3 regions of the Lactococcus sp. LG1074 genome follow, and region 1 is predicted to be linked to each of the others. Evidence: riboswitches for the same ligand, from Rfam matches in the RefSeq annotation. Region 1 holds a riboswitch; each other region holds the start of a gene.

Region 1 (10,197 bases):
GCGAAAAGTAATCTTGCCACAAGCTGTTAAGATTACCATTCCTAGCTTGATTAACCAATTTATTATTACACTGAAAGATACAACCTTGGTATCTGTTATCGGATTGGTTGAACTCTTGCAAGCAGGTCAAATTATCGTTGCACGTAACTTCCAAGCTTTCCGTGTCTACGGTTTGATTGGTTTGATTTACATGGTTGTGCTGCTTCTCTTAATGTGGGCAGGACGTCGCATCGAACAAAAAATGAAATAAGGAGATTAAAGATATGTCTGTACAAATCGAAGTTACTGATCTTCACAAAACATATGGTAAAAACGAGGTTCTCAAAGGAATCTCTGCAAAATTTAACAAAGGAGATGTTGTTTGTATTATTGGTCCTTCAGGTTCTGGTAAATCAACATTCCTTCGTACACTAAATGGTTTAGAAGACGCAACAAGTGGCGATGTTATTATCAATGGGTACAACCTTACAGATAAAAACACTGATATTAACTTGGTTCGCCAACATGTCGGAATGGTTTTCCAACACTTCAACCTCTTTCCTAACATGACTGTTTTAGAAAATATTATGTATGCGCCCGTTGAGCTTAAAAAGCTTACAAAAACTGAAGCAAAAGAAAAAGCTCTGCGCTTGCTTGAAGCTGTTGGACTAGAAGAGAAAAAAGATACAATGCCTGAGATGCTTTCAGGTGGACAAAAACAACGTGTAGCCATTGCCCGTGCCTTGGCTATGGACCCTGATGTTATGCTCTTTGATGAGCCAACTTCAGCACTTGACCCTGAGATGGTTGGCGATGTCCTTGACCTGATGCGTCGTATCGCAGACGATGGCATGACAATGCTTATCGTAACACACGAGATGGGCTTTGCACGTAAAGTTGCTAACCGTGTCATGTTTACAGATGCTGGTGTTATCCTTGAAGATGGTAAACCAGAAGATCTCTTTGAAAACCCTCAGCATCCACGTTTACAAGACTTCTTATCTAAAGTATTGAATGCGTAAAGCCAAAAACGTTTGTCTCTTTAAAAGAAACAAACGTTTTTCTTTTTCTGCAAGATAATATAATAAAACTGAAAGGGGATATCCTTTCAGTTTTATTATTGGGTTGCGGTAATTTCAGTTGTATTTTCTGAGTTCTTCTTATTTCCTTCAGGATTTTTTAGATCAGCCAGATAATCTTCTTTTGGCTTTGCATAAATTCCTGCTTCCATATCAATCACTTGTGGCGCTTGAAGTTGCTTCGCAATACTTGGATAGTAAGGAACCTTCTCGGTAATTTGACTGAGAGAAACACGTACTTGATTACCATCTGACATATCTAAAGCGATAAAGTCTTTGGTTGCTTTAGTCGGTGTTTTTGTAACCGTCGTAATCAAACCACGTATTTCAGGCTTCAATTTCATATAGGCTGTAATAAACTTTTCGACTTCTTCATCGGAAAAGTTTTTTAGTATCGGAAGGCTCGAAAGTTTATCCTTAGCTATTTCTTGATTCTTGAGGATATGACCACTTTCTAACACTTGGTAAGTTTTACCCTTTTGTTCTACATAAGCAACTTTTTCGAACTCCGTGACTTTAGCCTCGATATTATTAGGAAAACTTACGTGCAAGTTGACAGATTTGACACGTGGAAATTGTTGAACAATACTGTTCTCAATAGCTCTTTTATTTCTGAGCACACCATAAATCCTATCCGTTGGCTTCAAACGTGAAGCCTGTACGATAGATTCAAAAGACTCATTTTTATTACCTGAAACCGTAAATGTCCCAATTTTGCTTATCGGGGACACCGCGTAAATCGAAGTTAAAAACAATAAGATTGCCAAGAATAAGACGGGCCACATCTTTTTGAACACTTCGAAACTTCCTTCAAAAAAAGAAGGTTCCGGTTCTTGTTCTTCAAAATCCTCAACAAAATCATCTGAGTATCCTTGCTCAGACTCTTCTGCTTCTACAAAAGATTCTTGTTGCTCGATTTCTTCCTGAACTTCAGGAGAATCTGCTTCACTATCTTCTTTTTTCTTAAAAAACTTCCGTTTTTTGGGTTCTTCAGACTTCTCTTGATTTTCATCTGCTTTGCGGCGCTGATATTCAAGATGTTTCTTTTGCCAAGGCGTAAGGTTTTCTTCACTCATTATTTTTTAATTTCTTTCACAAGTTGATATAGTCGATCGCTAGCATCAGGTACTCCTGCTTTTTCACTGGCTATAGACATAGCTTGGTAAAGCTCTTCGTCAGAAAAGATTTCAGAAATGCTGGCAAGCATTATATCTGCTGTAAGATCGACATCTTTAATCATCTTAGCAGCACCGATATCTACAAGAGCTTGAGCATTCTTTGTTTGGTGGTCTGCTGTGACATTTGGACTAGGTACAAAAATCGTTGGCAAACCAAGTGCAGTAATTTCAGCAATCGTTGTCGCACCTGCTCGACATAATATTAAATCTGATGACGCAAGAACTTCGAGCATATTTGAAATATATGGACGAATCGCTATATTTGCAGCATCAGCATATTTTTCAAACTCTTCATGATCTTCATCAAAGTAGATTTGTCCTGAGGCATAGACGATTTGGTAATCCGCTTCTGCAAACTTTGGTAGAGCAGCTTTTACCGCCTCATTAATTGTTTGAGCGCCTCGTGACCCTCCAAAAATAACTACCGTTTTCTTACTTTTTTGAAGTTGATATTCTGTTTCCAGAATATCGGTAGCTTTTAAAGTTGCAACTTCCTGAGCACGTGGATTACCAGCAAAAACTGTTTTGGATTCTGGGAAGAAGGGCTTGGCTGCTTCAAAGGCGACCGCAACTTTGTCCACATATTTACTCAAGAATTTATTTGTAATTCCTGGAATTGAATTTTGTTCATGAACGATAGTCGGCACATTGAGCTTAGCTGCTGCGTAAAGTACCGGTCCAGCCACATAGCCTCCTGTTCCAATAACCACATCAGGTTTAAAATCCTTAACAATTTTCTTCGCATCTGATGTAGATTTCAGGAACTTGTAGATTGTCTTAAAGTTATTTAAAGAAAGGCTACGACGAAAACCTTGTACATCCACAGTTTTAAAGGGCACGCCTGCGGCAGGCACAATCTTACTCTCCAAGCCGCGTTCTGTACCTACATAGAGGATCTCCGAGTCTGGCTCTATAGTTTTCAGATGCTTTATAAAGGCCAGCGCAGGATAGATATGACCTCCCGTTCCGCCTCCAGTTACAATAATTTTCATACTATTTCCATTCACCTTTCAATTCTTCGAAAGCTTTAATAAACATATCCCCACGTTCTTCAAAGGTCTTGTACTGATCCCAGCTGGCACAAGCAGGACTAAGTAAAATAGTGTCCCCCTCTTCCGTCTTATTAAAGATTGCTTTAAGAGCTGTTGCGACATTTTCACTGTGGAGTGTTGGAATCTGCAAGCGATCTGCAAGCTCTTGCAGCTTTGGTGCAGTCTCCCCAAAAAGAACCATACCTTTAATCCCTGTTACAGAATCCGCGAGGTCTTCAAAACCATTGCCACGGTCTAGTCCGCCAGCTAAGAGCCATAAGCGACTGTTTTCAAAACCTGACAAAGCTTTTTCTGTTGCCAGTATATTTGTGGCTTTGCTATCATTGTAGACTTTACGTCCTGCAAGTTCACCAAGATACTGCAAGCGATGTTTCACACCTGAAAAGCTTGTCAGCACTTCAATAATTGCATGATTTTTAGCACCCGAAAGCTTGGCAACAGCTATTGCTGCCAGAGCATTCTCTAAATTATGTTCCCCAGGCAAAGCTAGGTCAGCTGCATCCATGATGAATTCATCTCGGAAATAAAGTTTACCTTCCAGCGCATAAGCGCCATCAACTTTATTTTCAGTTGCAAATGGCACAACTTGAGCTGCTGTGTGCTCTGCTAGAGCACGACATTTTTCCTGATTAAAGTTGAGAATGAGGTATTGCTCGGAAGTTAAGTTTTCTTGAATCCGCCATTTGGCAGCTTCATAAGCTTCTTGAGAGCCATGGTAATCTAAATGCGATGAAAAGATATTGGTAATGAGAGCGATTTGAGGCTTGAAGTCTACAATTCCCATCAGTTGAAAACTTGAGAGTTCCATTACCAAAGTATCTTGAGCACTCGCATGGGCAGCTACTTCAGAAGCGGGAAAACCAATATTTCCTGCTAATTTTGCAGACTGACCATCCGCATTTAAAATATCTGCTATCAGCGTTGTTGTTGTTGTCTTACCATTGGTTCCAGTAATCCCAATAATTGGAGCTTCCGAAACAAGATAAGCAAGTTCAACTTCCGTAACAACTGGAATCTTTTTCTCCAATGCTTTCTTTATCATTGGGTTATCATAACGAATACCTGGATTTTTTACCATAAAATCAAAATCTTCGTCTAAAAGTTCAAGGGGATGGCTACCACAGATAACTTCAATGCCTTCTTCCAAGAGGGCTTGCGCGGCAGGGTTTTCTTCAAAAGCCTTTCCGTCATTTACAGTTACGTGTGCACCTAGAGTATGAAGCAAGCGGGCTGCAGCTTCTCCTGATTTTGCTAATCCGAGGATGAGTACTTTTTTTTCTTCAAAAGTTTTGATTTTTTTCATTGTTCCTATTCTTTCTACTTCCCTCTATTTTACCGCTATTTACCTATTTTTTCAATATAGAGTTTGTATTTGAAAGTTTTACTGTGAAAATAAGAGGTCTTTTGCAAAGAAAAAAAGAGCATAAGCTTGCTCTTTTTATTTAAGCTTTCAAGAAGCGTGAAAGGAAAGCTCGCGTCCGCTCTTCTTTCGGAGCTCCGAAGATTTCCGCTGGTCGTCCTTCTTCAGCAATAACCCCTTTATCCATGAAAATTACACGATCACTTACATCACGCGCGAATTCCATTTCATGTGTAACGATAACCATTGTTAAGCCTGTTTCAGCCAGTCCTTTCATTGTCTGTAAGACTTCGCCTACCATTTCAGGATCAAGCGCTGAAGTCGGCTCGTCAAATAATATCACATCTGGATTCATAGAAATCGCACGAGCAATCGCCACACGTTGTTTTTGTCCGCCGGAGAGTTGTGCAGGTTTGGCATTAGCAAAGCTTGCCATGCCCACTTTTTCCAGATTCTCGAGCGCAATAGTCCGAGCTTCTTCTTGGCTTTTTTTCAATACTGTAACTTGCCCAGCCATAACATTTTCGATAACATTCATATTGTTAAACAAGTTGAAGCTTTGGAAAACCATGCCCAGATGCGTGCGATATTTAGGAATATCGAAGCCTTTTGCTAAAACATTTTCACCTTTATAAATTATTTCCCCACCAGATGGCTTCTCCAATAAATTGATTGAACGAAGTAATGTCGATTTACCACTTCCAGATGAACCAATAATCGAAATAACTTCGCCTTGATTTACCGTTAAGTGAATGTCTTTTAACACTTCATTACTGCCAAATGATTTTTTTAAATGATTGATTTCTAAGATTGCTGTCATTTAAGCGTCCCCCGGTTCTTGTACTTGCATTTGATTTTGGATTGGGACGTAAGCGTCTGGTCCATCCATTTTTCTTTCTACAAAGCGTAGAATACGTGTTACTGTAAATGTTAAGACAAAGTAAATTGCACAGATGACAGCAAAGGTTTGGAAATACATAAAGTTTTGTTGCGCCACTGTTGTCCCTTGGAAAAAGAGCTCAGTTACTGAAATTACAGATAAGACTGATGTATCTTTGATATTAATGACAAATTCATTTCCTGTTGCTGGAAGAATATTTCGCAAGACTTGTGGTAAAACAACCTTGCGCATAGTTTGCCCATGCGTCATTCCGATAGCTTGCGCGGCTTCAAATTGCCCTTGATCCACAGAGAAAATACCGCCACGTACAATCTCCGACATATAAGCACCTGTATTGATGGACACAATAATTAGCGCAGCTAAGGTCCGATCCAAACTCAAGCCAAAAGCTAGAGCTGTTCCATAGTAAAGCACCATTGCTTGAACAATCATTGGTGTACCACGGAAAATTTCAATATAAGCTGAAATAAGCCAGCCAAATACTTTATGTAAAAAGGCTAAAAATTTATTACTAATTTCTGGAATAGTACGATAAACGCCAATAAGAAGACCTAAAACCGTACCAATAATCGTACCAATCAAAGAGATGAATAAGGTCATCCCTGTACCATTAAGAAACTGTTTGCCGTTATCTCTTACAATACTGATAATTTGATCATACCAAGCGCCTTGTATTTTAGCTTCTGGTTGAGCAGCAATCATTTCATCCATCAGTTCTTTTTGGTCTTGAGGTGTAAAACCTGTCAAAAAGCTATTAATTACAGGTAAGTTGGGATCATTTTTACGTAAACCTACTGCGACTGTTGTATCATCAGAGTTTGTGACAAAACCTTTTCCTTCGCCAAATTCAATCATTTTGAAGTCTGGATTTGCTTTCTCTGCTGTCACTCCTTCGGGACGTTCAGCTACATAACCATCGATGGCTCCACTTTGTAAAGCCACACGCATGCTTGAAAAATCTTTCATTGCTGTTTGCTTGTTAACACTTTCAATCTGGTCAATCATGTTATAGTGAAAAGTTCCCAGCTGAGCAGTGATTTTTGCACCAGAGAAGTCTGCTAAACTCGATGCTTGAGCAAAGGGACCGCCACTTTTGACCATCATTACAAGGTTAGATGTGTAATACGGTTCTGAAAAGGCGATTTGTTCTCTACGTTCCGCAGTTGGCGACATTCCTGCAATAATGCCATCGATTTTTCCGGATTTTAGAGCTGGCAGCAAGCCATCCCAACTTGATTTGACGATTACTAATTCTTTATTTAACTTATCAGCAAGTTTTTTTGCAACTTGTACATCGTAACCATTAGCCCATTGACCATCTACACCATCAATAGGGACAGCACCGTTGCTATCATCATATTGTGTCCAGTTAAAAGGGGCATATGCAGCTTCCATTCCGACACGGAACTGTTCTGCACTCACTTTTGAACTACCGATAAATAATACCGTAAACAACGTCGCGACAAGTAAGAATAAGTTTTTTCTTCTCATAATACTCTCTCTTTCATTTTTCCAAATAAAAAGCAACCTTTACACAGAGAGGTTGCTAAACGTTGTACGTGATTCATATTATCAGTAAGTAACGAATAGCACTCCGCAAAACTGCGACAGTTCAGCAAGTATCCCTTGCTGCCCCAACAAACTCACTTGGACGAGTGAATTCGTTTCGGCAATGTCTCCTCCGTTTTACTTCAACGCTTGTCCAGCTCAGTAAAACATCCTATTCATTGCGACCTCTATCATTTTATTTGTATATTGTATTTTAAATCTTAACCTTTTTTTAAACGAATGTCAACAATTTTCTCGAATTATCAAAAAACTCAAGAAATAAGATTAAGATTAAAAGTCTAGCAAGTACTTTTAGATACTCAGTAGGCTTTTTATATTTATTTAATCTTAGGAATTTTTAAAGTAAATTTCGATCCTTCGCCTACAATGGAAGTCACACTGACATCCCCGTCATAGTTTTCCACTATGCGTTGGATAATAGACAGACCAAGACCTGTTCCACCTATATCTCGATTTCGTGCTTTATCGGCACGGAAAAAGCGCTCAAAGACATGTTTTAAATCTTCTTGACTAATGCCATAGCCACGATCCTCAACTGTCGTAATAATGTATTTGTCATCTTCTTCTAGATGGATTTTCACTTCTTGGCGATCTTTAGGCGAGTATTTTATCGCATTATCAATCAAAATTTTTAAGCCTTGTTCATAATGGTTGGGATAAATATGAGCCAAACTACCCGGCGTCAAGTAATTCTCAACAGTTAAATTTAAATCAGGATGAATAAGGAGAAAGTTTTTCTTAAGAAAATTAGAAACTTCTGTTGGATCACAGATCAGATCTTCATCTTGAAAATCAATGCTTTCAAGACGGGCCAATGCAAGCATCTCCTCTAACATCGTTCTCATCGTGCTAACTTCTTCTATACTGGCCTGTAAAGACTCCTCAAGCACTTCAGGATCATTTTTCCCCCATCGATTCAAGAGATTCAAATGACCATCTAAAACTGCAAGTGGCGTACGTAGCTCGTGACTGACATCAGAAACAAAACGTTTCTGCTGATCAACGTAATCGTTAAGCTTAATCATCATATCGTTATAAACAGTCGCCAGTTCTTCAATTTCATCGCCTGTTTGAATCACTACAGGTTTGAAATCCGCCTTCAAATTATTGGCACGTGTAGTAATCGCATCGTGCAAACGCTCTAGAGGCTTGATATAGCGACTTGCCATAAAATAACCGACAAACTGAGCAATAAAGAGAGCAATAATTTCTAAGATAATCAAGGCAATCAGCAGCTTTGTTCGCACGCTGTAATAATAACTCATATCATAGAAAGCCTGCACATAGCCAATCAGTTTCCCTGTTTTCTTAGAATGAACGGGTCGTTCAACCAAATAACCAGAATATTCACCAAATGTACGTACAGCATGAGTAGAATCCCCCACATCTTTCCTTAGCGGGAAACCATACGAATTGGTCGAATAAATCAAATTTTCACCGACATCAAAGACATAAAAAGACTTCCTAGAACCAATCATACTTCCAAGTGTTTCTAGCTCATTTTCTTTTCCCTGACTGGATGCTGTGTAGTCTTTGGCATAAGCCAAATAATTCGCAAGATTGTCCTCCGACAGTTTGCTTTCCGATTGGGACAAACTTTGCTCAACATTGTCCAGAGCTTTCATCATGTCCTCTTTTTCAGAATTGATGAAGGTTGTTATGGTCAGTTGATAAACTAATACTGTAAAAATAGTGAAGGTTATAAAACAAAAAATCGTATTTGCAAAGGCCCAACGTAGCATGATGCTTCGCTTACGCTCGGGCAGATTTTCTGCTTTTTTCTTCTTCGAATCAAAAAATTTTACCATGTCGCATTTTTCTATTTCTTTACATCGCCATAAAAGGAATAAATCTAGTGGCAAAACCACTAGAAATCTTCTTATATATTCCCTATATTATTTGCGGTCACGCATGACATATCCCATACCACGAACCGTTTGAATATAACTTTCGCGGCCTTCCACGTCAATTTTGTTACGCAAATAGCGGATATAAACGTCAACAACGTTTGTTTCTGTACCTTCTTCGTAACCCCATACTTCAGAAACCAAGTATTCGCGTGTTACGACATCACCCACATTTTGCATCAGGGTCAAAAGCAAATCGTATTCACGACGTGTAAGGTCAATAACTTTTTTTCCGCGATGTACAGTGCGGTTTGTTTTATCAATTACCAAATCACGGAATGAAGTATTGTCTGATTTTTCAATCGTGTGGATATGGTCTTCACGACGGAAGAGTGAACGGACACGCGCTAACAATTCTTCAATTGCGAATGGTTTTGTAATATAGTCATCCGCTCCAATATCAAGACCTGCTACACGGTCCATAGTTGAATCACGTGCAGTCATCATAATAATATGTGTATCTTTTTCACGGCGTAAGCGTCGTGCAACTTCAAAGCCATCCAGCTCTGGGAGCATTAAGTCGAGCAAAATCAAATCATAATCTTTTGACATTGCTTCTTCAAGACCTTTACGACCATTGTCTTGAACCGCAGTTTGATATCCTTCGTGTTCAAGCTCAAGTGAAACAAATCTCGCAATGTTTTTATCGTCTTCGATAATCAAAATACGTTTAGATGAATTCATAGTTTAGCCTCATTAATATCTTTTCTTTTTAATTTTATTTCCTCTATAATGAAATTATAATATAATTGTAATTTTGTTGCAAGTGTTTTATGAGATTTTTCTTAATTTTTTTCTTCGGAAAAGAAATCTGCCAATCCTGCAAAAGGTGATTTATTTTCTTTATCTGCTTCTTCTTCTTTTTGTTTCTGATAGTCTGCTTCAGACAAGACAGTCCAGTTCTTGCCAGAAGGTAAACTTGTGGCTCCAGCTTTCTCATCTTCTGCTAAAATTTGCAAGGGAATTTCTAAAAGAATATTATCAGCTACCGATTCTGATAGACTAATCCAATCTACTTCCAATGTAAATATTATGTCACTGTCCAGTAAATCTTCATTCTTTTTAAGAAACTCATCTGTGGTGAAGGCTTCATTCACAGCGATTGACATAAGATACTCTACTGGCTTCAAGCTCCGTGATGATGGTAAAGTCAAATCCACTTCAAGTGTATA
Region 2 (10,197 bases), 540 kb from region 1:
TTGCAAAATCTGCCGAGGGAGGAATGCGTGATGCCTTGAGTTTATTGGATCAGGCCTTAAGTTTTTCTGATGGCAAGCTTGCAGAGAAGGATGCTCTTTTAGTGACAGGCTCCATTGCCAATGAAGCGCTTGTCTCTTATGTTGCAGCATTGATCGCTTCAGATGGACCAACTGCACTTGATGCTTTGGAGAAAATCTTTCTTGAAGGTAAAAATATGTTACGTTTTACGGAAGATCTCTTAACTTATTTCCGTGATTTGCTTTTGCGGGAAAATAATGAAATCCCACGACCTCGTCTTTACCAATGGATCAATATTGCGATTGAGTCTCTGAAAATTATTAAAGAAACAACACAGAGTAAAATTGCTGCTGATGTGATGACGATGCGTCTTGTAGATGCAGGTGCTTATTCTTCTGCGGAAGATAAGGAAGTTCCGGAAAGTTTGAACCATGAGCTTCAGGCTTTAAAAGCAGAAGTTGCAGAGCTAAAAGCTAAAGTGGCAGAAACGGGCAGCCAAACGGTGGTATCCACTGTCAGTCAAGAAGTTCAAATTAAGCAGCAAGTGAAAACGAAAACAGTCACCGAAAAGTACACTGTAAATCAAGATTTGGTTTTTAAAGCTTTAAAGGAAGCGACCAACGAAGCTCGTCAAGCAGTTTTTGGTGCATGGCCTGAGATTGTTTCCAGCTTTACCAAACCTTCAGACCGTGCCTTAATCAATAATACTGCCCCCGTGGCAGCCTCAAGCAATTTTGTGGTAGTTACTTTTCCTCATGGTAATTTAGCAAAGCGTGTTACGGAAAATGAAAACCTACAATTAACTTTTGGCAATTTAATGTCATCAATATTGGGATTTTCGCCTGAGATTATTGCTTTAGCAGAGCAAGATTGGCAGGCTGTACGTCAAGAGTATGTCTTAAGCCTTAAAAAAGGGGAGCAGCATGTTACAAAAGATACGGAATCTGAGCCAGAAGAAGAAGAAGTTCTTGTAAGTAAGGCCAAAGAATTTTTTGGTGAAAAAGTGAAGATAATCAACGACTAAAAAAACGCCTTATGGCGTTTTTATATTCGTTTTAATCAATATCACGGCTTAAATCAACTTCTTCAAGCGGAATAAGTTTTGTTTTCTTCACGATTTTGTAAGAGAAATATAAAATCAAGAAGAGAGGTAAAGCAAGGTAGGTTGTAATGATGCTTTGCGCATTCATCGTTACGGTAGTAATTTGCCCGATAACGATAATGATTGAAAGAATAAGAGCGATGATTGGCCCAATAGGGAACCATTTAGCATGGTAGCCTAACTCAGAAAGTTTGTGACCTTGTTTAATAAAAGCACGGCGGAAGCGGAAATGACAGATAGCAATTCCAATCCAAGCCAAGAAACCAGATAAACCGGAAGCAGCGACCAAATAGAAATAAATCTCAGTTCCGAAGATACTTGTTAAGAAGGCCAAAAGACCGATGGCAACAGTCGCTAAAATTGCATAAATTGGTACCCCGTTGCTTGTATTTGTTTTAGCGAAGATTTTCGGTGCATGCCCCTCTTTTGCCATACCAAAAAGCATGCGAGAAGCAGCATATAACCAAGAATTGGCAGATGAAATAACCGAGGTTAAGATGACAGCATTCATAACGGATGCAGCAGCAGCTAAGCCAGCACGTTCAAATACCAAGGTAAATGGAGAAACGGTAATGTCGCTTTGGGTTGCTGCACGGAGAAGACTTGGGTCTTTATAGTAAACCAAGGCACCGATTACGAATATTGAGAGGAAATAGAAAATAATAATCCGCCAAAAGACTTGTTTAATCGCTGAGGGTACATTTTTCTCAGGGTTTTCTGACTCGCCGGCTGCGATACCAACGATTTCTGTACCTTGGAAAGAGAAGCCTGCAATCATGAAGACAGCAATCATACCTCCAATACCACCGACAAAACCATGATTTCCTCCAGCAGAAAGATTGCGTGCCACATCTGGCTTATAACTCATAACTCCAAAAATTGTTGCGAGACCAATCACGATAAAGGCGATAACAGCGATGACTTTAATTGTCGCCATCCAAAATTCTGCTTCACCATAAGCTTTAGCTGAAATGAGGTTAACCAAGAGGATGAGCGCAATCACAATAGTCGACCATATCCATGTGGGCACATGGGGCAACCAGAACTGCATAATAACACCAACTGTAGCTGCCTCAACCGCTACAGTAATTGCTGAGTTAAACCAATAGTTCCATCCCATAGCGAAGCCGAAAGCTTTATCTACATAACGGTCAGCGAAAGAAGCAAAAGAGCCTGATACTGGAAGATAGGAAGCCATTTCACCTAAAGACGTCATAAGGAAGAAAACCATGAGCCCAATGGCGACATAGGCAACTAACGCGCCTAAAGGTCCAGCTTGAGAAATCGTTGCGCCTGATGCAACAAATAGCCCGGTACCAATAGTTCCTCCTAAGGCAATCATTGTTAAGTGACGATGTTTAAGGCCACGTTTAACTTGCGTGGATGGCGTGGCCTCATTATTTGAAGTATTATCCATTACTTCTCTCCTAAATTTATAAATATTAATACAAAAAGCAATCCCTAGAGATTGCTAAACGTCAGAAAGATCTTTCATCCGAATAGCGCATCATGGTCATAGTTAGACCACGACAGTTTAACAGGTATTTCCCGCTAAACCAAGAAAAGTCGGTGAGCATAACTTCTCTTTCGGCAACCGCTCCTGGGCTAAACTTCTCAGCATGCTCTAGCTCTGCTTAGCTTATTATTGGTTGCGACCTCTATCGTTTATTAAGTATTTATGAATATTTTAGATTAATTTGAGAGGGATGTCAAGGACGAGCCTACTAGATTTGAATAATTATACATGCTGTTGTTTAAAATTACAGATTTTTTAATGTTTAGCCATTAAAAATCTAGACATTTGTTTTAGAGATTAAAAAGAGTTATAGTATAAGAAGAGATGATTGCGTTTTCATCTCAATTATATCTGGAGGTGGTTTTCAATGACGTTTACCCCAAAATATGTATCTCCAACTTACGCGGGAGAAAAAATAGTATGCGTAACCCGTAGCCAGGAAGGGGAAATTTCCCACTTATACCAGCGCTTTGATAGCCGTTGCAAGTTGCATTTTATCGTGAAAAAGCTTGGCTATTATCAATCGAAAGAAGGTGAGTATCGCTACATTCCAGCTAATGTGCTTGATGTAGTCGCTTAATAATAAAAAATGATGAGAAATCTTCTGCAGAGGCAGAGGGTTATTTTTTATTTTATAATAGAATAAATAAGATAAATCAACTTGCAAAATGTAGCTAAATTTGATAGAATATATACTTGTGAGTAAAAACTCATAACTTACACAGGCTCCAACCTGTGTCATTAGTCCAAAAGGAGGAAAAATCAATGACAAAATACGAAATTCTTTATATTATTCGTCCAAACATTGAAGAAGAAGCAAAGAAAGCCCTCGTTGAACGTTTCGATAGTATCTTGACTGACAACGGTGCTGCTAATCTTGAGTCTAAAGACTGGGAAACACGCAAACTCGCTTACGAAATTCAAGACTTCCGCGAAGGTATCTACCACATCGTAACTCTTGAAGCTGCTACTGATTCAGAAGCTTTGAGCGAATTTGACCGTCTTGCTAAGATTAACGGCGACATTCTTCGTCACATGATCACTAAAGTAGAAGCTTAATTCTAGTTTAGCTGGACAAATTTAAAGGAGAAGCATCATGATTAATAATGTTGTTTTGGTCGGACGCGTTGTGCGTGACCCTGAACTGCGATACACACCGCAAAATACTGCGGTTGCTACATTTACGATTGCTGTTAACCGTCGTTTTAAAAACGCGCAAGGCGAACGTGAAGCTGATTTCATTAACTGTGTCATCTGGCGCCAATCTGCTGAAAACTTGGCAAATTGGGCTAAAAAAGGTGCCTTGATTGGTGTAACAGGTAGTATTCAAGTGCGAAATTATGAGAACAAAGAAGGTCAACGTGTTTACGTGACTGAAGTATTGGCTGATAACTTCCAAATGCTTGAAAGTCGTGCCGCACGTGAAGGTGGCTCTGGTTCATATTCTGCACCACAGCAACAACAATCACAAAATCGTCCTTTTGCTGGCTCTAACAGCTCAGCAGGAAATTCAACACCTGATTTTGGTCGTGATGCAGATCCATTTGGTGGCTCACCAATGGAAATCTCAGATGATGATCTTCCATTCTAATAAGTAAGGCAGCTGTATAAGGCAGTCTATCTGAGCCCTATTCGTTGAGTATAAAAGCGGTATCCGTATTGACTTTTCTACTCAACAACATCATACAATAATATAAGGAGAAACACACTATGGCTTTTCAAAAACGTGGTGGCTTCAAACGCCGTAAAAAAGTTGACTTTATCGCAGCTAACAAAATCGAAGTTGTTGATTATAAAGACACTGAACTCTTAAAACGTTTTATCTCAGAACGTGGTAAAATCTTGCCACGTCGCGTAACTGGTACTTCAGCTAAAAACCAACGTAAAGTGGTTACAGCTATCAAACGCGCACGTGTTATGGCTCTCTTGCCATTCGTAGCTTCTGACGAAAACTAAGAAATAACTAGGCACCTTCGGGTGTTTTTTTGTTATGTGCTTTGATACAATAAGGAGCGTGAATCTCATTATGAAGAATAAAAAATCTGAATATGGTAAAATAAAGCAATGACATGGATTATAATTTTACTTTTCTGCCTTTTGGCTTATGGTATTTTCGTTGAACCGCATTTAATGCGTGTGCGACAAGTGAAAATTTCAAACACAGCCGGGCTGAAAGTTGCACACTTTACCGATACACATTTTAATTGGCACACACATCCACGCCGCTTTTTTAAATTTTCAAAACACATAAATAAAACACAACCTGACTTGATCTTGTTCACAGGCGACTTATTTGATAAAGTCGATTGGGCGCAAGCGCATGATGTTGATAAGGTAAAAGAAATTTTAGCAGAACTTGAAGCACCCTTAGGAAAATTTGCGATTTTGGGTAATCATGATTTTTCGCATGAAGGGGATGCTAACTATATAAGAACTTTTCTAAAGGAAGCGGGTTTTACTGTACTTACCAACCAATCACTCATGTCAGGAACAGTAGTATTAACCGGACTTGATGATTTACGTGAAGGACAACCAAATTTTAGTATGGTCCCTGAGCAAGGAAAGTTTTCGATTTTAATGATTCATGAGCCGGATACGATTTTGCAAGTAGAATTTCCTGAAAAATATGATTTAGTCGTTGCAGGACATAGTCATGGTGGGCAAATTCGTCTTGGTAATTTGCGCTTACGTAATGATGGCTCAAAGGTGTATGATTCTGGTCTATACTTATTAGGGAAATATACAAAACTTTTTGTCAATGCCGGTATTGGCTTAACCTTTTTACCAATCAGATTTGGTGTTCCTCCAGAAATCGTCTATTATGAAATTTAAAAAGTCTCCAGAATTTTATCTGGAGACTTTTGTTTAACGTTCTTGTGAAGAGATAATGGTTTCTTTACCATTATTATCAACAGCATGGAAATGCCGAGGCCAAGAATTATTAAAAGGGTATTGGAAATCAACTGTAATGGTTAAAGGATTGTGCGGCTGTGAAAATTTCACAGAAAGAAGTCCTTTTTGGTTGAGTAATTCAAAATTGATAAGAGGCTCAAGCGGGATAACGCCTTTTAGCTGATTGTCAATGATGAACCAAAAACTGTCAATGATTTCACCAGGAATACTAGAGACAGTTCCATAGCTTGCATAGCGTCCTTTTGTTTCAGTAAATGCCATTTTGGTCCTCCTTTATCATTAACTTTCTAGTTTAATTTAAACGGGTTTGGCTGATCACTTCTCGAATGTTTTCCAAAGTATCTTCGATTGAATCCTGAGCTTTCATCCCGTACATCAAAAAGATGGCATCTAGAAGACTAATTTGAGAGACGGTTGAAGCGACAGCTTCAGGTCGAAAAGATATTTCTTCAGCGATTGAAATAAGTGCCAAGTCGCTTTTTTTCACCAAGGCTGAGTTGGCAAATGACGTAATGGCAATCACAGGAACGTGATTGCTCTTCAAAATATCAACGATTTTCAGTGTATCTTTGTTTTTACCAGTATGTGAAATAACAAAAGCACAGTCTTTTTCGGTCAGTTTAGAAGCCAACATTTGTTGATAATGAAAATCCTGATGATATACCGTTTGCAGTGGCATACGCAAAAATTTATGGTAAGCAATTAAAGCAACGGCATTAGAGCCACCCAGACCAAAAAAACCACATGTTTTGGCGGATAGGAGGATATTCATAACCTTATCCAAAGTTTCGCTCTCTATCAGCTGCAATGTTGCATTGAGAGAAGAAATATTACTTGTAAAATTCTTGGCAAGAATATCTTTATAGCTATCTTCTGGCGATAGTTCGCTGAAAAAGTTGTCGGATTTAAATTTTTCGGTGCTGTGGATAGCTAACTTTAAATCTTGAAATGAATCAAAACCGATTTTTTTGGCAAAACGCGAAATGGTTGCAGTAGATACTTTAGTATTTTTTGCGAATTCTTGAATGGACAAGCGGGCAGCTGTGTCCATATTTTCAATCAAGTAATTTGAAATGGCTTGATCAGATTTACTGAGATTATCGTAATAAGAGTTGATACGTGTGATGAGAGATTGTGTCATATGCTTTCCAGTCTTGCTTTTATTATATCATAACACAATTTTGAGGTGGAAAATGGGAAATGCTTTTAAAGAGAAAGTTGATTTATTCCTCTTCAAAATCATAGTCTCGTATTGCGCTAGAAATATCACTAAAGTCGAATCCTTTACGGGCTAAGGCTTGGGTGATGCGTTGCTTAAGCTCATAGCCTTCGTATTTTCTACTGTATTTACGGGCACTTTTGTCGAGTTCAGTGTAAAGGAGCTCTAACTCATTTTCTTCATCCACTTCAAGTTCTAGACTTTCAAGAGCTATAGCGCTAATGGCATAGGAAAAACCCTTAGCAGTGAGTCCTTGTATGATTTTTTGTTTAAGCTGCTGTAGAGTGTGACGACTTGCTTTTTGGTGGACTATCTTTTCCGCAAGAGCGACAGCCACGTCAATTTGTTTTTCTTCATTAAAAACTTGCGCTATACCCTCATCAATAAGTTGTAAATCTAGCCCCTTTAGGTGGAGTTTCTGTTTGATCTGATAAGGACCAGCACTTGCTGTGCGTACTTTTCCCTGGATATAACTTTCGATATAAGCTCGGTCGTTGAGGAGACCATTTTTAGTAAGGCTGTCAATGATCGCTTCGATTTGAATTGGTTGGATATTATGGTCAGAGAGATATTTTTTGACTTCTGATGATGTCCGAGCTTTGAAGGAAATAAAGTAAAGTGCTAAAGATTTACCTTGTGCAAAATTATCAAAAGCTAACAGTTGCTCCAGCTCAGCTGTAGAAAAGGCTTTATCCCTCGTCAGCATATATTTTACAACTGTATCCTCACAGACGTAAATTTTATCTTTAGCTTCCTCCCAGTCCTTATATGAAAAAGGCTCTGTTAGTATAACTTTATAAAGCTTTTTGAGTTTTGTGATTTCCTTGATTTTTATCATAACTTTATTATAACAGAGTACCGGATGAAGGGGAAATAGATTTTTTGGATCTAAGAAAAAAGCACTAGCGAATGAACTAGTAGCTTTTTCTAAAGTTGTCTTTGTTTTTTATCTTGGAGTGATTTATTTGATAGCAACTTTTTGTTTTTGAGCCCCAATAATGAGAAGCATAGCAAGGAGGACAATAACAATCCCTGCAAGTGGTGTATAGATAACACTACTTACTTTTGCCACCTCGCCCCCCGTAAATGAACCCAGTGTAATACCAATGTTGAAAGCTGAAATATTAAAAGCTGAAATAAGAGTGATGTCTTGGGGAGTAAATTTTTCAGCCAGTTGGACAACATAGAGTTGTAAACCAGGCACGTTCATGAAGGCAAATAAACCCAGCAAGAGCGTTGCAAGTAATCCAAGCCACTGAGAAGCCATTAGTGCTGCTATAAAAAGGATAAGCAAACTTGCAGTTAAAGCACCAAACATTTTGAGTAATACAGGTAAAATATTTTTATTTGAGTAATGTCCACCGATAGTATTACCGATTGCTACCATTATACCGTAAGCGACCAGAACGACAACAACAGTACTTGAGCTGAAATTAAAGGTATCTTCTAATAAAGGAGCTAAATAAGTATAAGCAGCAAAGGTACCACCGTAACCAAAAGCAGTAATAAAGAAAGAAGTCATAATGTATTTATTGCGGAAAATTCTCGCAAAACCACTTAAGTTTACTTTGCCTGGTATAGGGAGGTTTGTCGGAATTAAAAAGATGCTCGCTAATAATCCAATCAATCCAATTGCAGCAATGAAGATAAAGGACATATGCCATGTAGAATGTTGTCCGATAAAAGTTCCCAAAGGCACACCGATAACAGTTGCTACAGTAAGTCCTGTAAACATCAAAGCAATAGCAGAAGCACGTTTTTCAGGACGAACTACATTTGCAGCAATAAGTGTTGACACCGACATAAAGATACCATGTGCTAATGATGCTAAAATACGTCCAACTAAGAGCAGGAGGAAAGTTGGAGCAAAAGCAGATAAGAGATTACCGCTGATAAAGAGTAGCATAATAGCTAACATTAATGAGCGTCGATTCCATGTGCCTGTAACAATCGTAAGAAGAGGTGCTCCAATAGTCACACCTAAGGCATATAAAGAGACGGTAAGTTCTGCTTGAGATAAATTGATATTAAAAGTGTTCACAATCATCGGCATAAGACCAACACTGATGAATTCTGTTGAACCTATGGCAAAGGCATTAATGGCTAAAGCCAATAAGGTTAGGTTTGGTGAAATTTTTTTCATGAAGGTTTCCTATTTTTTAAAAATTAAATGTTTCTGGATCTGGTCCCACGCGAAGATTTTCATCAAGATTATTGAGGAGTTCCATATCATCTTGATCCAGAGAGAAATCAAAGATATCACGGTTGGCACGCATACGTTCTATTTTGACAGATTTCACGTTAACCAAAATACCTTGCTCTAAATGCCAACGAAGGATAACTTGTGCTGTTGATTTATTGTGTTTCTGAGCAATTGTTTTAATTGTTTCATTGGCTAACAGTTGTCCTTGCATCAATGGTGACCAAGCTTGTACTTTAATATCGTGTGCTTCTAAAAAGTGATGCAGTTCTTTTTGAGCAAGTTTAGGGTGAAGCTCGATTTGATTTACTGCAGGGATAATTTGTGCATAGCTAAAGAGACGCTCTAAGTGATGTTTTTGGAAGTTACTTACACCAATAGCTTTGATACGTCCGTCTTTGTAGAGGTCTTCCATAGCTTTCCAAGAAGCTTCAAACCCATAATCAGTACCTGGCCAGTGAATGAGATAAAGATCAAGGTAATCCAGACCTAATTTTTCTAAACTTGTTTCAAAGCTTTGAATGGTTTCCTCATAAGAAAGGTTGCTGCCCCATAGTTTTGATGTGATGAAGAGATCTTCGCGTGTAAGATTTGTGTCTTCAAGGCCAGCCTTGATCCCTTGTCCTGTGCCTTCTTCGTTACCATAAATTTGGGCGGTATCGATCAAACGATAGCCATTGATGATTCCGTTTTTTACGACTTCAGCAGTTTCCTCATTTGAGATTTGGAAAACGCCTAATCCTAATTCGGGGATATGTGTTGTATTGTTAAGTTTCATTGTCTTTTCTCCTTAGGTTTTCTTTTGACAAAAAATAGTATATAATAAAAATAACTTGTTGAATAGTACCTACTTTTTTGTCATATACATACAAAAAAGTTAGTTTTGTTTGAAATAAAGGATTTAGAAAGGAAATTTTTTTGGAAAAAACTTATAACATAGGTGTAGAAGCCACAATGGACGTCATTGGTGGAAAATGGAAATCTATCATTTTGTGTAACCTCAGACACCAACCCCGCCGTCCAGGGGAACTTAAACGAAGTATTCCAGGGATCAGTCAAAAAATGCTTACACAACAATTACGTGAATTAGAGCTGGATAATATCATTGTCCGCACCGTTTACAATCAAGTGCCGCCAAAAGTTGAATATTCGCTTAGCCCATATGGTGAAAGCTTGAATAACATTTTAGATAATCTTTGTTCTTGGGGGGAAGATCACGTCCGTAATC
Region 3 (10,197 bases), 910 kb from region 1:
AAGTTGAATTTTTGCCGTTTCGGATGGCTCGTCAAGTGGCAACCGAACAGAACCGACATTATAACCGAGTTGATTCATCACAAATTTGACCGGAATTGGATTTGCTTCTATAAATAAGCTGTCAATCAAGTTCAAATATTTTTGTTGCAGACTCAAAGAATGAGCTGGGTTGGTCGCAAAAGTTTCGATTAACTCCTTAACTACATCTGGCATGAAGTTAGCCCAAACACTGATTACACCCGAAGCGCCTAAACTCAGGCATGGAACTATCATATCGTCATTACCACTATATAATGCAAAATTATTAGAAAGATAGCGGCTAATTTTTTCCACATAGGCAATATCGCCTGATGCTTCTTTTAAGCCTGTAATATTCGGGTGTTTCGCCAATACTTCTACGGCTTCAACAGAAAGATTCACTCCTGTTCTACCTGGTGCATTGTACATGATAATCGGAATATCGACAGACTCCGCAATCTTAGTAAAATGCTTTAACATCCCTGTTTCATTGGTTTTATTATAATAAGGGGTAATCACAAGCAAACTATCCGCACCTAACTTTTCAAATGCTTGAGCAAATTCCACTGCTTGTGCTGTGTTATTACTTCCTGCTCCAACATTGATATGAATACGTCCAGCAACCTGTTTAACTACAAACTCAACGATTGCTTTTTTCTCCTCAAAGCTAATCGTCGGTGCTTCTCCTGTTGTGCCTAAAATAGAAATAGCCGCACTTCCATGGCTAATCTGAAATTCAATCAGCTCAGCTAATTTTTCAAAATTTATAGAATTATCATCATTAAAGGGCGTGATGAGCGCCACAATTGAACCTTTAAGCATTATTTTCTCCTGTAGATTTATTTCAGAAACCTTTGATGAGTGTTGCGATAGAAGAAAAGGAAACTACTCATCGTATAATTTTCTTTCTCTTGAAAATCATCTCCTCTTCGCCTTGTTTTTACTCCACTCCTTTAATTTGTATCCAAATATTATTTATGATTTTATCAGTAGTTAGAAGTAAAAGCTTTTACAAGCGTTCACCAGCTAATTCCCGGTAAGATTTCAAACTCAAAGCCATCCAATGTTGCAAAATAGTCTTCAGGTCGCTCTGCCCGTCGAATCATACGCGTGCTCCCATCTTGCTGAAGCAATAATTCGGAACTTCGTAATTTTGCATTATACTGATATCCCATCGAAAAACCATGCGCACCTGTGTCATGAATGACTAATAGGTCTCCCTCATCAATCACAGGAAGTTCGCGCTGCCTGGCAAATTTATCATTGTTTTCACATAATGAACCAGTCACGTCAACAATTTCTTTCACTTTATCTTCCTCCTTTCCTATAACAGTAATCTGATGATAAGCATCATAAAATGCTGGTCTCATCAGATTAACTGCGCTCGCATCCACACCAATATACGTCCGATATGTTTGCTTTCTATGCAAGACACGTGTGACCAGTAAGCCATGAGGCGCCAACATAAAGCGTCCAAGTTCCGTATAAATTTTGACTTCCCCTAGGCCATTGGCAGTTAGAACTTCATCATAAACACGATGTACTCCTTCGCCGATGACAGCAATATCGTTAGGAGCTTCATCTGGACGATAATTAACGCCGATACCACCAGAAAGATTTATAAAATCAAGAGAAACGCCTGTTTTTTCACGAATTTCAAGTGCTAATTCAAATAATTGCTGTGCTAATTTTGGATAATACTCATTTGTCACAGTATTTGAAGCCAAAAAGCTATGCATTCCAAATTTCTTCACACCCAACTTTTGCAAATCTCTAATTCCCTGAATTAGTTGGGCTTTTGTCATTCCAAATTTTGATTCTTCAGGATTATCCATAATTTTGGTACCCATTGTAAAAACTCCACCAGGGTTATAGCGTAAGCTCATTGTTTCGGGAAATTCAAATCCTGCCAATGTGGATAAAAATTCAATATGGTTGTATGCATCAATATTAATCGTAGCCCCTAGCTTTTTGGCTAATAAAAATTCTTCAGCTGGAGTGTCATTTGATGAAAACATAATTTCAGACTTATCAAAACCACATTTATTTGCCAGTATAAGTTCAACATAGCTCGCGCAATCAGCTCCACAGCCTTCTTCTTGCAAAATTTTCAAAATTGCAGGCGTTGGTGTAGCTTTTACCGCAAAGAATTCTTTGAAACCTTTATTCCAAGAAAATGCTGTGTTTAGCGCCCTTGCTTTTTCACGAATTCCGTGCTCGTCATACAAATGAAATGGTGTCGGAAATTCTGCAGTAATTTTATCTAATTGATTTTTAGTAATAAATGGTACTTTCATTTCATACTCCTGTGGACTTGCTATGCAAATCTTTATCTGAAGATTTCGGTGATTTCAATGCTCTGGAGGGTTGTCAAAAATTGTAACTGAAAGAAGGAAGATTTTACTTTTAGTCTACCAAATGATATTTTTTCCCATCTCAATCTTTAACTCTGTCTCCAGTGCCCTTTGACCACTGATATAATGAGTTTCGATGTAAGAAGCAGAGTTTTTCTTATTCGTTGACTCGCTAAAACATTATTCTATCGTTGTCGCGCTTCAACCTGCAAACTCACATCATATAAAAACAAAAGGCACTTGTAAGTACAAGCGCCTTTTATGTCGTCATGAAAATAGAGTTAAAAAAGAATTCTATATTATTCGGTTCGATCACTTAGCGCCAGACTTATTCAAGTCCGAGTGGTATAGGTGTTTCCTATACCCCCACGCTAGCCAGATACCTCTGTTGCTAACGTTCGGCAATGATTACCTTTCGTACACGGTCGTCGGATGCCTCCTCTCGTGTAGTACTCATTTGCATTGCTACCTCTAATTTATTTTTCACAATTATAATATTTTCAGTATTGTTTGTCAATTGAAAACTTTTCAAATTTTTAGTATTGACTTATTTTTTTCTTTAAAACTGCTTTAAATCAAGGTTTACAAGGTGTATTTTTTATCTGAACTTCCGAATCTCCAAAATATTTTGCAACATTGTTTTGTGAATTTTTAAAATAAAATGCTATAATACAAATTTAAAACGACGAATATACGGAGTTTTTGCTTGAAGCCAACTTTAACTATTGACCTGCGGAGGTGCTATGTATGGATTTATCAAATAAATTTAACACTAATCTTGGAAAAATTGAAATTTCTAAAATTCGTGAATTTGATCAGGAAATCTCCAAAATACCGAATGTTTTGAAATTAACACTTGGTGAACCAGATTTTCCGACACCTGAACATATCAAAAAAGCTGCAATTGATGCGATTGATGCCGATGAAAGTCATTATACTGGCATGCGTGGCCTGATTGAACTCCGTCATGCAGCCAGTCAATTTGTAGCTGAAAAATACAATTTACATTACGATGCTGAAACAGAAATTTTGACCACAGTTGGTGTCACAGAGGCGATTGCTACTTGTCTCCTTTCAATTATTGAACCTGGCGATAAAGTTCTAATCCCAGCACCTGCTTACTCAGGTTATGCGCCTGTAGTAAGCTTAGCTGGCGGTCAATTGGTCGAGATTGATACCACAACTGATAAATTTGTCTTAACTCCTGAAAAACTTGAGCAAGTATTGAACGAAACCGAGAATATCAAGGCTATCATCCTTAATTATCCTTCAAATCCAACGGGCATAACTTACACTCATGCCCAACTTAAAACACTTGCTGAAATCATCAAAAAACATGAAATTTTTGTCCTTTCTGACGAAGTTTATTCTGAAATTAACTATAGCCAACATGTACATACTTCTATTTCGACCTTTTTACGTGATCAAACTTTTGTACTTAATGGCCTTTCAAAATCACATGCGATGACGGGTTGGCGAATGGGGCTGATTTTTGCACAAAAATACTTGATTGATCAGCTTGTAAAAACACACCAATATCTGGTTACTTCTGCCTCAACACAATCGCAATGGGCAGCAGTTGAAGCTCTGAGTAAAGGAAAAAATGATGCTGAGCTAATGAAAGCCGAATACCTCAAACGGCGGGATTACATTATTGAGAAGATGACTGAACTTGGCTTTGAAATTATCAAGCCAGACGGGGCTTTCTATATTTTTGCCAAAATTCCAGCAGAATATAACAGCAATTCTTTTGAATTTTTATATGATTTTGCAAAGAAAAAACATGTAGCATTCATTCCAGGCTCAGCCTTTGGCCAATATGGTGAAGGTTATGTCCGTTTGTCCTATGCAGCTTCAATGGAAGTGATTAAGATTGCTATGGAGAGATTGAAAGAATATCTTTCGGAATAACTTACTATTATGGTTGTGCTATACTCAGAGTTTATCTTTGCTTTAATGTAAACCTTCTCAAAAAAGACGAGATTTTTCTCGTCTTTTTTGTTATGTATTCATTCTTGTTATTAATTAACGAAAATAGGTTTGGCTTGTAAAAAAGAGATTGTTTTAATGTGTAAATCCATATACTTTATTTTTAGGATTATTATGGTATTTAAGATGTGCCTTATTCAAAAATTCAATAGCTTCTTGCATATCTTGCACGTAATTGTATGCCATATTCATTCCAAAATCCGCTCGAATTACTATCCGTTGTATAATATTATCCTCTAAGTTTTTTGGTAAAGGATAGGCTGGCACTTGCCATCCTTTCATTAATAAACGATCGGCTAAGTCGTATAAATCCCAGTCACAATTTCTGTCTTCTCTTAATTTATAGCATACAATTGGAAGTTGTGAACCATCATTTACAATTTCAAATAAACCTGTTTTTTCAATTGATTTTGCTAAATACATCGCTACTTTATGCGTTCTTTCATGTATAGCTTTGTATCCATCAAAACCATAGCGTACAAAATTATAATATTGTCCTATCAGCTGAGCCGCGCTATGAGAAAAGTTAATAGCCATGGTTGGTAATTCTCCTCCAAGATAGCTTACTTTAAAAATTAACTCCTCTGGTAAATATTTCTTATCACGCCATAATACCCAACCTACTCCAGGATAAACGAGACCGTACTTATGACCTGATGTATTGATGGAAATGACATTTTTTAATTGAAAATCCCACTTAAGATGTGGTTCAACAAATGGTGCATAAAGTCCACCTGAAGCAGCATCTACGTGTATGTACACTTTATAATCTGTACGTTTGTTGTGTTCTTCAACTAACTTATCAAGAGCCTTGATATCGTCATATCTTCCTGTATACGTAATCCCCATAATCCCCACAATACCAATAGTATATTCATCAACATAATCCATAACCTTGTCTAGATTAATTGACATGTGGTTTTTGTCCATCGGTACTTCACGCATTTCAATATCCCAATATACACAGAATTTTTCCCAACAAACTTGATACCCAGAAGAAATAACGAGATTTGGTTTTTTAGCATTAATGTCCAAGCCTAACTTTTCTGCTCGTTTACGCCAAGAGAATTTCATTGCCATTCCTCCCAACATACAAGCTTCTGAAGAACCAATTGTTGATGTTCCCATAAACTGTTCGTTTTCACTTGCATTCCAAAGGTCAGCAATCATATTTACACAACGGTTTTCGATTTCGGTTGTTCTTGGATATTCTGATTTATCTATTGCATTTTTCTCAAGAGTTTGACTCATTAGTTTTACTGCTTCAGGTTCCATGTATGTTTGACAAAAAGTGGCTAAGTTCAACCGCGCATTCCCTTCATCTAGCATCTCATCTTGAACTAATTGATAAGCTACCCGAGGTTCGATCGATTTTCTCCCTAATTTATATTTGGGCAAATCAACTTGTTCACTTTCGGAGCCAAATATTGGTTCTAAAAATTCTGCCTCATCACGATTTTCTTTTCCATATAACATATTTACATCCTCCAATTTTCTTTAATGTTTTAATATATGTTCTTCATTCTTTACAATATGATGCTCCCCTCGAGCTGCCGGATAAACGGCTGGATTCACTTCTCCTGCTTTGAAGTGAATTGGTTCTTCAAGAGATCCATGACTCTTTTTATCATGTAGTTCATAAATAACAAATGGTAAGATTACTGTAACAGCAAAGCTTATAAGTAATATCATTTGATAAGTTCGTGTCTCACTTTGAGCAATTGATTCCGGTGGGACAAAAGAAATTAATAAAGCAAACAGAGATAATAATAACCCTACTCCTGCAATAATTGATTTGCCTATCATTTTTCCTGGAACATTATATGTTCGTTTTAAATTCTTTTTCTTGTAGATTAAGACGAAATAGCCTAAGAAAAATAGTAGATAACCAACCAAATAGATAACTACAGTCAAAGAAATTGCTACCAAAAAGGACAAGTTATTGCCGCCACCACCAAAGGTTAAAATCGCTCCCCAAAGAGTCACGATGACACCTTGAATCATAACTAAAGGCACGGGAACATCATGGGTATTCGTTTTTCGTAAAAATTTTGGAAGTAATCCACGTTGCGCTGCTGCAAACATTCCTCGAGAAGGTCCAACTACCCATGAGCTTACTTCTCCCATTACTCCAAACGCAATCATTATTGCAATTATTTTGACCAACCAACTTAAGTGGTTATTAAAATGTAAAATCAGCGTTTGAAAAGTCTGAATCACACCAGCGCTTAAAGATAACTCTTTTTGAGGTATTACTGCAGCCACTGTAAAGCCCCCAAGGGCATCTAAAGAAATAGCTAATATTACTAATAAAACCATTGCTAAAGGATAATTTCTTTTTGGATTTTCTAACTCATTGATATGAGAAGCTGAAGCTTCAACTCCCATATAAGCTAAAATAAACGAAACAAAAACTACCAATGTTGAAAGCTGTGAAAAATCTGGAATAAAAGCTGCCTTATTGATGGGGATTTCTATAGGATTTCCTCCTACAAAATAAGCTACTGCTAATACAAATAAGATAATGGATGGAATTACAATCCCGATTATAAATCCCGCTTTTACTAATTTTGCAGTGCGCTGAGTCCCACCTAATTGTGAAAAAGTCAGTCCCCAAAAAATGACCAGCAAGCCTATAAATTTAATGAGTGGATCTGAGTTTAAAGCTTCAAAATTTAATACGTATGAAAGTGCTCCTAAGATAAAGTATATCATTGTTACAAATCCAACTGTAATTTGAAACCATTGGAAAAAAATTGCCGCAAATCCAAAACGCTCTCCTAAAGTTTGGCTCACCCAGCTGAAAATGCCTCCATTTTTCCACCCTTCAACTGTGGACATTTCTGCAGCACATAGGGCAACTGGTAAAAACCATAGTATTCCGCCTAGTAGTAAAAAGAAAACTAAGTGCAATTTAGAAGTGGCAAAGGTCGGATACTCATATACGGTCAAAACCATTGAAGCAGTTAAAGCAAAGAATCCGAATAATGTTAATTTTTTTTGATTCATCATACTTCCTTAAAATATGGGGCAACAATTTTCAAAATAATTGTTGCCCAAATCTAGTTTTCATCTCCTTTCTATATCAAGTATATTCTCTTAAAAATAAAAAAACTCTCTGTATCTGTTGCTTTAAAGCAACAGATACAGAGATTAATTTTTTAAAAACTTTTCCAACCTTCTTTGATAAAATTCTTTCAATCGTAAACCTCCAAATTCCTCCAAAGCTCCCAGAGCACAATTAATTTTTTTACGTCCTAAATCCTTATCTTCAAAGTTAAAAATAACAATTCCTGTTGCCAGATGCCTTAAAACTTCAGCATATAAATCCACTCCCATTTCCCGATATTTTTTGGTAATTTCTAATATATTTTCAGCTTCACTTCTTTCCCCATGCGCTGCAAAAATAGCCGCACTTTGATACGCAATCTGTAATAATCTTCGTCTGTACTTTAATAATCGACAATATTTTTCACACCTTTTGTCAAAATTGGCCAGAAGATTTTCCAGCTGATCAATATCAATATGATCTGAGACAAAATAAAATAATGTGAGCTCAAAATAGCCCCATTCTTTAACATTACAAAGATAATTTTCAATCTCTCTCACTTCCAGGGGACTTATATTTTCAAGTCGAGTTTTTGCAGCAAGTGACAACATATGTTTTCCTGCTTCACGCGCCTCAAGATATAACTTTTGAATTTTATTTAGATCTTGACTAAAGTCCGCTTCTTCTAGTTCCAACAAGAAAAAATCTTGATAATTGGGCATAAAGTTATTTACAATTAATTCGTACTCTGCTAAGGGGACTTGCATCTCTTCTAACATCAAGTCAACGCGCTCAAAACTCATCATACTTTGCCCTCTTTCAAATCGAGATAAATTTGCTCTATTTATTCCAATCTTACTAAAATATGAGAGTCCCAAATTCTTTTGGTTCCTTAACTTTTTAAAACAATCTCCATATTTTTTATACACAGTTAATGACCTCCTAATTTTGTTTTTAACGTTATGATAAATAACAATAATTACATTTATGCCTAAAAAAATATGCACGTGAAATTATAACTCATTTACAAGTTGGTCGTCAAATATATACTCAATTAAGGCTATCAGGCATAGGTTTTTATGTTCAAAAAACTTCCTTTTAAATCTCTATATGGCGAAATTAATTTATCTCTGTGAGTTCAAAGCATTGACAGTTTTCTTAGAAAATGATATTATTACTCCTAATAAAAACGAAAGGAGCTGTACAACCAATGATCAACTGTTATTCTACTCAACTTTGGCAAAGATACAGGTGTATGTATGGCTTCTAACTGAAGAAAACCATAGATACAAATTTTAGTGTACTTTCTAAAACCTGTATCTATGCTCAAATTGGATGATTAAAGCATAGAAGTTTCTATGCTTTTTTTGTGTTATAGAAAGTACTCTGCCTTCTCATTAAAAACTAGAAAGAGGAACTTTTATGAATCAAAAAAACAAATCATCAAATACTATTACACTTACTCCAATCTTCATTATACTTGGTCAAATTTTGAATATTATCACTCCCAGTATCGCTGGAATTATTCGCCCGGACTTTTCCTTGGCCTTTTTATTCCTCTGTATAATGATTAAACCTACACTCAAACAAGTTTTCTTGGCAAGCGGTCTTGTTATCCTTACTTCCATGATTCTTGGTGGTAATCCGATTTTCCAGCTGCCAGCTGCTTTTGACCGTACCCTGTCAGCCTTGGCATGCTTACTCTTATATAGGTTAGTCCTAAGAATTTCTCCCAAATTATTTTTAGCTAAAATAGGGGTAATCTATTTCCTCGCCACATTGATAAGTGGTTGCGTGTATGTTTTTGCTGTATATCTTTTGGGAACTTTACTTCACATTTCGGAGCTTATGGTTGTCTTTAAAATGGGCCTTCCTGTTCTTTTAATTACGATTTTTTCTACGGCATTTGTCAATTATTTCCTGGGAATTTTGCTCTACAAACTTGTTTCAACACTTTCCAAAGGAAAATATCTTTTCGCCGTTTCTTAATGAGATATGAAAAAGACTTCTCTCTATAAAAACATAAACAATTTAATTGGTATAGACTTTATGCTATGTTAAAATATCTGAGGCGAATCGCCAATTCAAACAAGGAGGTCTATACTTTTGAATTTTTTACGTGATAATAAAAGAGAATTCATTATATTAACTATATATATTTTATTTGTCCCCTTCCCACTTGGAATGATCCCCTTACTCTTTCTATCTGAGTTAGCTCAGACAAATTGGGTAGAATCTGATTTTTTAAACTTCGCAGTTGGTATAACAGTCTCTGCACTGACAGCACTTATTCTCTTCCGAAAAGAATTAAGAGAAAGTTTTGGCTATTTTAAGGAGCATTCCTTATGGAAAATTTTAAGCCTCCCCTTATGGATGGCAGCGATACTTTTGGTGGAATCTCTGGCTCAAGGTATTTATGGAAAGGGATTAAACCCTGAAAATCAAGCTGCTCTCTCTGAAATGAGTAAGCAAATCCCTTTATTCTTCACCATCCTTATTCTTGGTGTTTTAGGACCCATCATTGAAGAGATTATCTTTCGCCATATCTTCCTTAATAGACTCTCAAATTATACAGGAACACTAATTGCAGTCCTTGTTTCTACTGGTTTATTCACCGTTATGCATATGCAGCAACCTATGGATTTTGTCCTCTATGCACCTGGAGCAATGCTTTTAGCTTTAGCTTATTTAAGCTCTCATCGTTCCTTAATTTTTGTTATTTGTCTTCATATGTTGAATAATATTTTAGGCTTATTAAGTTAAGGTATTTATTATATATAACCAAAT

The links. A riboswitch is a leader RNA that binds a small molecule or an ion and turns the genes downstream of it on or off. The one in region 1 is predicted to bind lysine.
Region 2: linked by a shared signal. The riboswitch ahead of J0J36_RS09600 (amino acid permease) and the one ahead of J0J36_RS02190 (ABC transporter permease subunit) in region 1 are both predicted to bind lysine.
Region 3: linked by a shared signal. The riboswitch ahead of J0J36_RS07675 (diaminopimelate decarboxylase) and the one ahead of J0J36_RS02190 (ABC transporter permease subunit) in region 1 are both predicted to bind lysine.

The regions. Positions count from the first base shown of each region.
Region 1 is NZ_CP071293.1:452,369-462,565, reverse strand. Features, by position in the region: gene J0J36_RS02220 (amino acid ABC transporter substrate-binding protein/permease) at 1-250, shown strand, start outside; gene J0J36_RS02215 (amino acid ABC transporter ATP-binding protein) at 264-1,001, shown strand; gene J0J36_RS02210 (cell division protein FtsQ/DivIB) at 1,097-2,134, opposite strand; gene murG (undecaprenyldiphospho-muramoylpentapeptide beta-N-acetylglucosaminyltransferase) at 2,134-3,228, opposite strand; gene murD (UDP-N-acetylmuramoyl-L-alanine--D-glutamate ligase) at 3,230-4,591, opposite strand; gene J0J36_RS02195 (amino acid ABC transporter ATP-binding protein) at 4,731-5,468, opposite strand; gene J0J36_RS02190 (ABC transporter permease subunit) at 5,469-7,040, opposite strand; lysine riboswitch at 7,129-7,296, opposite strand; gene J0J36_RS02185 (HAMP domain-containing histidine kinase) at 7,436-8,926, opposite strand; gene J0J36_RS02180 (response regulator transcription factor) at 9,014-9,709, opposite strand; gene J0J36_RS02175 (DUF177 domain-containing protein) at 9,811-10,197, opposite strand, start outside.
Region 2 is NZ_CP071293.1:1,913,947-1,924,143, reverse strand. Features, by position in the region: gene dnaX (DNA polymerase III subunit gamma/tau) at 1-1,043, shown strand, start outside; gene J0J36_RS09600 (amino acid permease) at 1,075-2,538, opposite strand; lysine riboswitch at 2,614-2,790, opposite strand; gene J0J36_RS09595 (hypothetical protein) at 3,005-3,217, shown strand; gene rpsF (30S ribosomal protein S6) at 3,403-3,696, shown strand; gene ssb (single-stranded DNA-binding protein) at 3,734-4,228, shown strand; gene rpsR (30S ribosomal protein S18) at 4,348-4,593, shown strand; gene J0J36_RS09575 (metallophosphoesterase) at 4,702-5,469, shown strand; gene J0J36_RS09570 (DUF960 domain-containing protein) at 5,503-5,811, opposite strand; gene J0J36_RS09565 (MurR/RpiR family transcriptional regulator) at 5,843-6,691, opposite strand; gene recX (recombination regulator RecX) at 6,774-7,607, opposite strand; gene J0J36_RS09555 (MFS transporter) at 7,731-8,912, opposite strand; gene J0J36_RS09550 (aldo/keto reductase) at 8,929-9,747, opposite strand; gene J0J36_RS09545 (helix-turn-helix domain-containing protein) at 9,888-10,197, shown strand, end outside.
Region 3 is NZ_CP071293.1:1,540,525-1,550,721, forward strand. Features, by position in the region: gene dapA (4-hydroxy-tetrahydrodipicolinate synthase) at 1-840, opposite strand, end outside; gene J0J36_RS07675 (diaminopimelate decarboxylase) at 1,038-2,315, opposite strand; lysine riboswitch at 2,682-2,854, opposite strand; gene J0J36_RS07680 (pyridoxal phosphate-dependent aminotransferase) at 3,120-4,283, shown strand; gene J0J36_RS07685 (glutamate decarboxylase) at 4,437-5,837, opposite strand; gene gadC (glutamate:gamma-aminobutyrate antiporter) at 5,859-7,370, opposite strand; gene J0J36_RS07695 (Rgg/GadR/MutR family transcriptional regulator) at 7,515-8,339, opposite strand; gene J0J36_RS07700 (tryptophan transporter) at 8,833-9,399, shown strand; gene J0J36_RS07705 (CPBP family intramembrane glutamic endopeptidase) at 9,517-10,173, shown strand.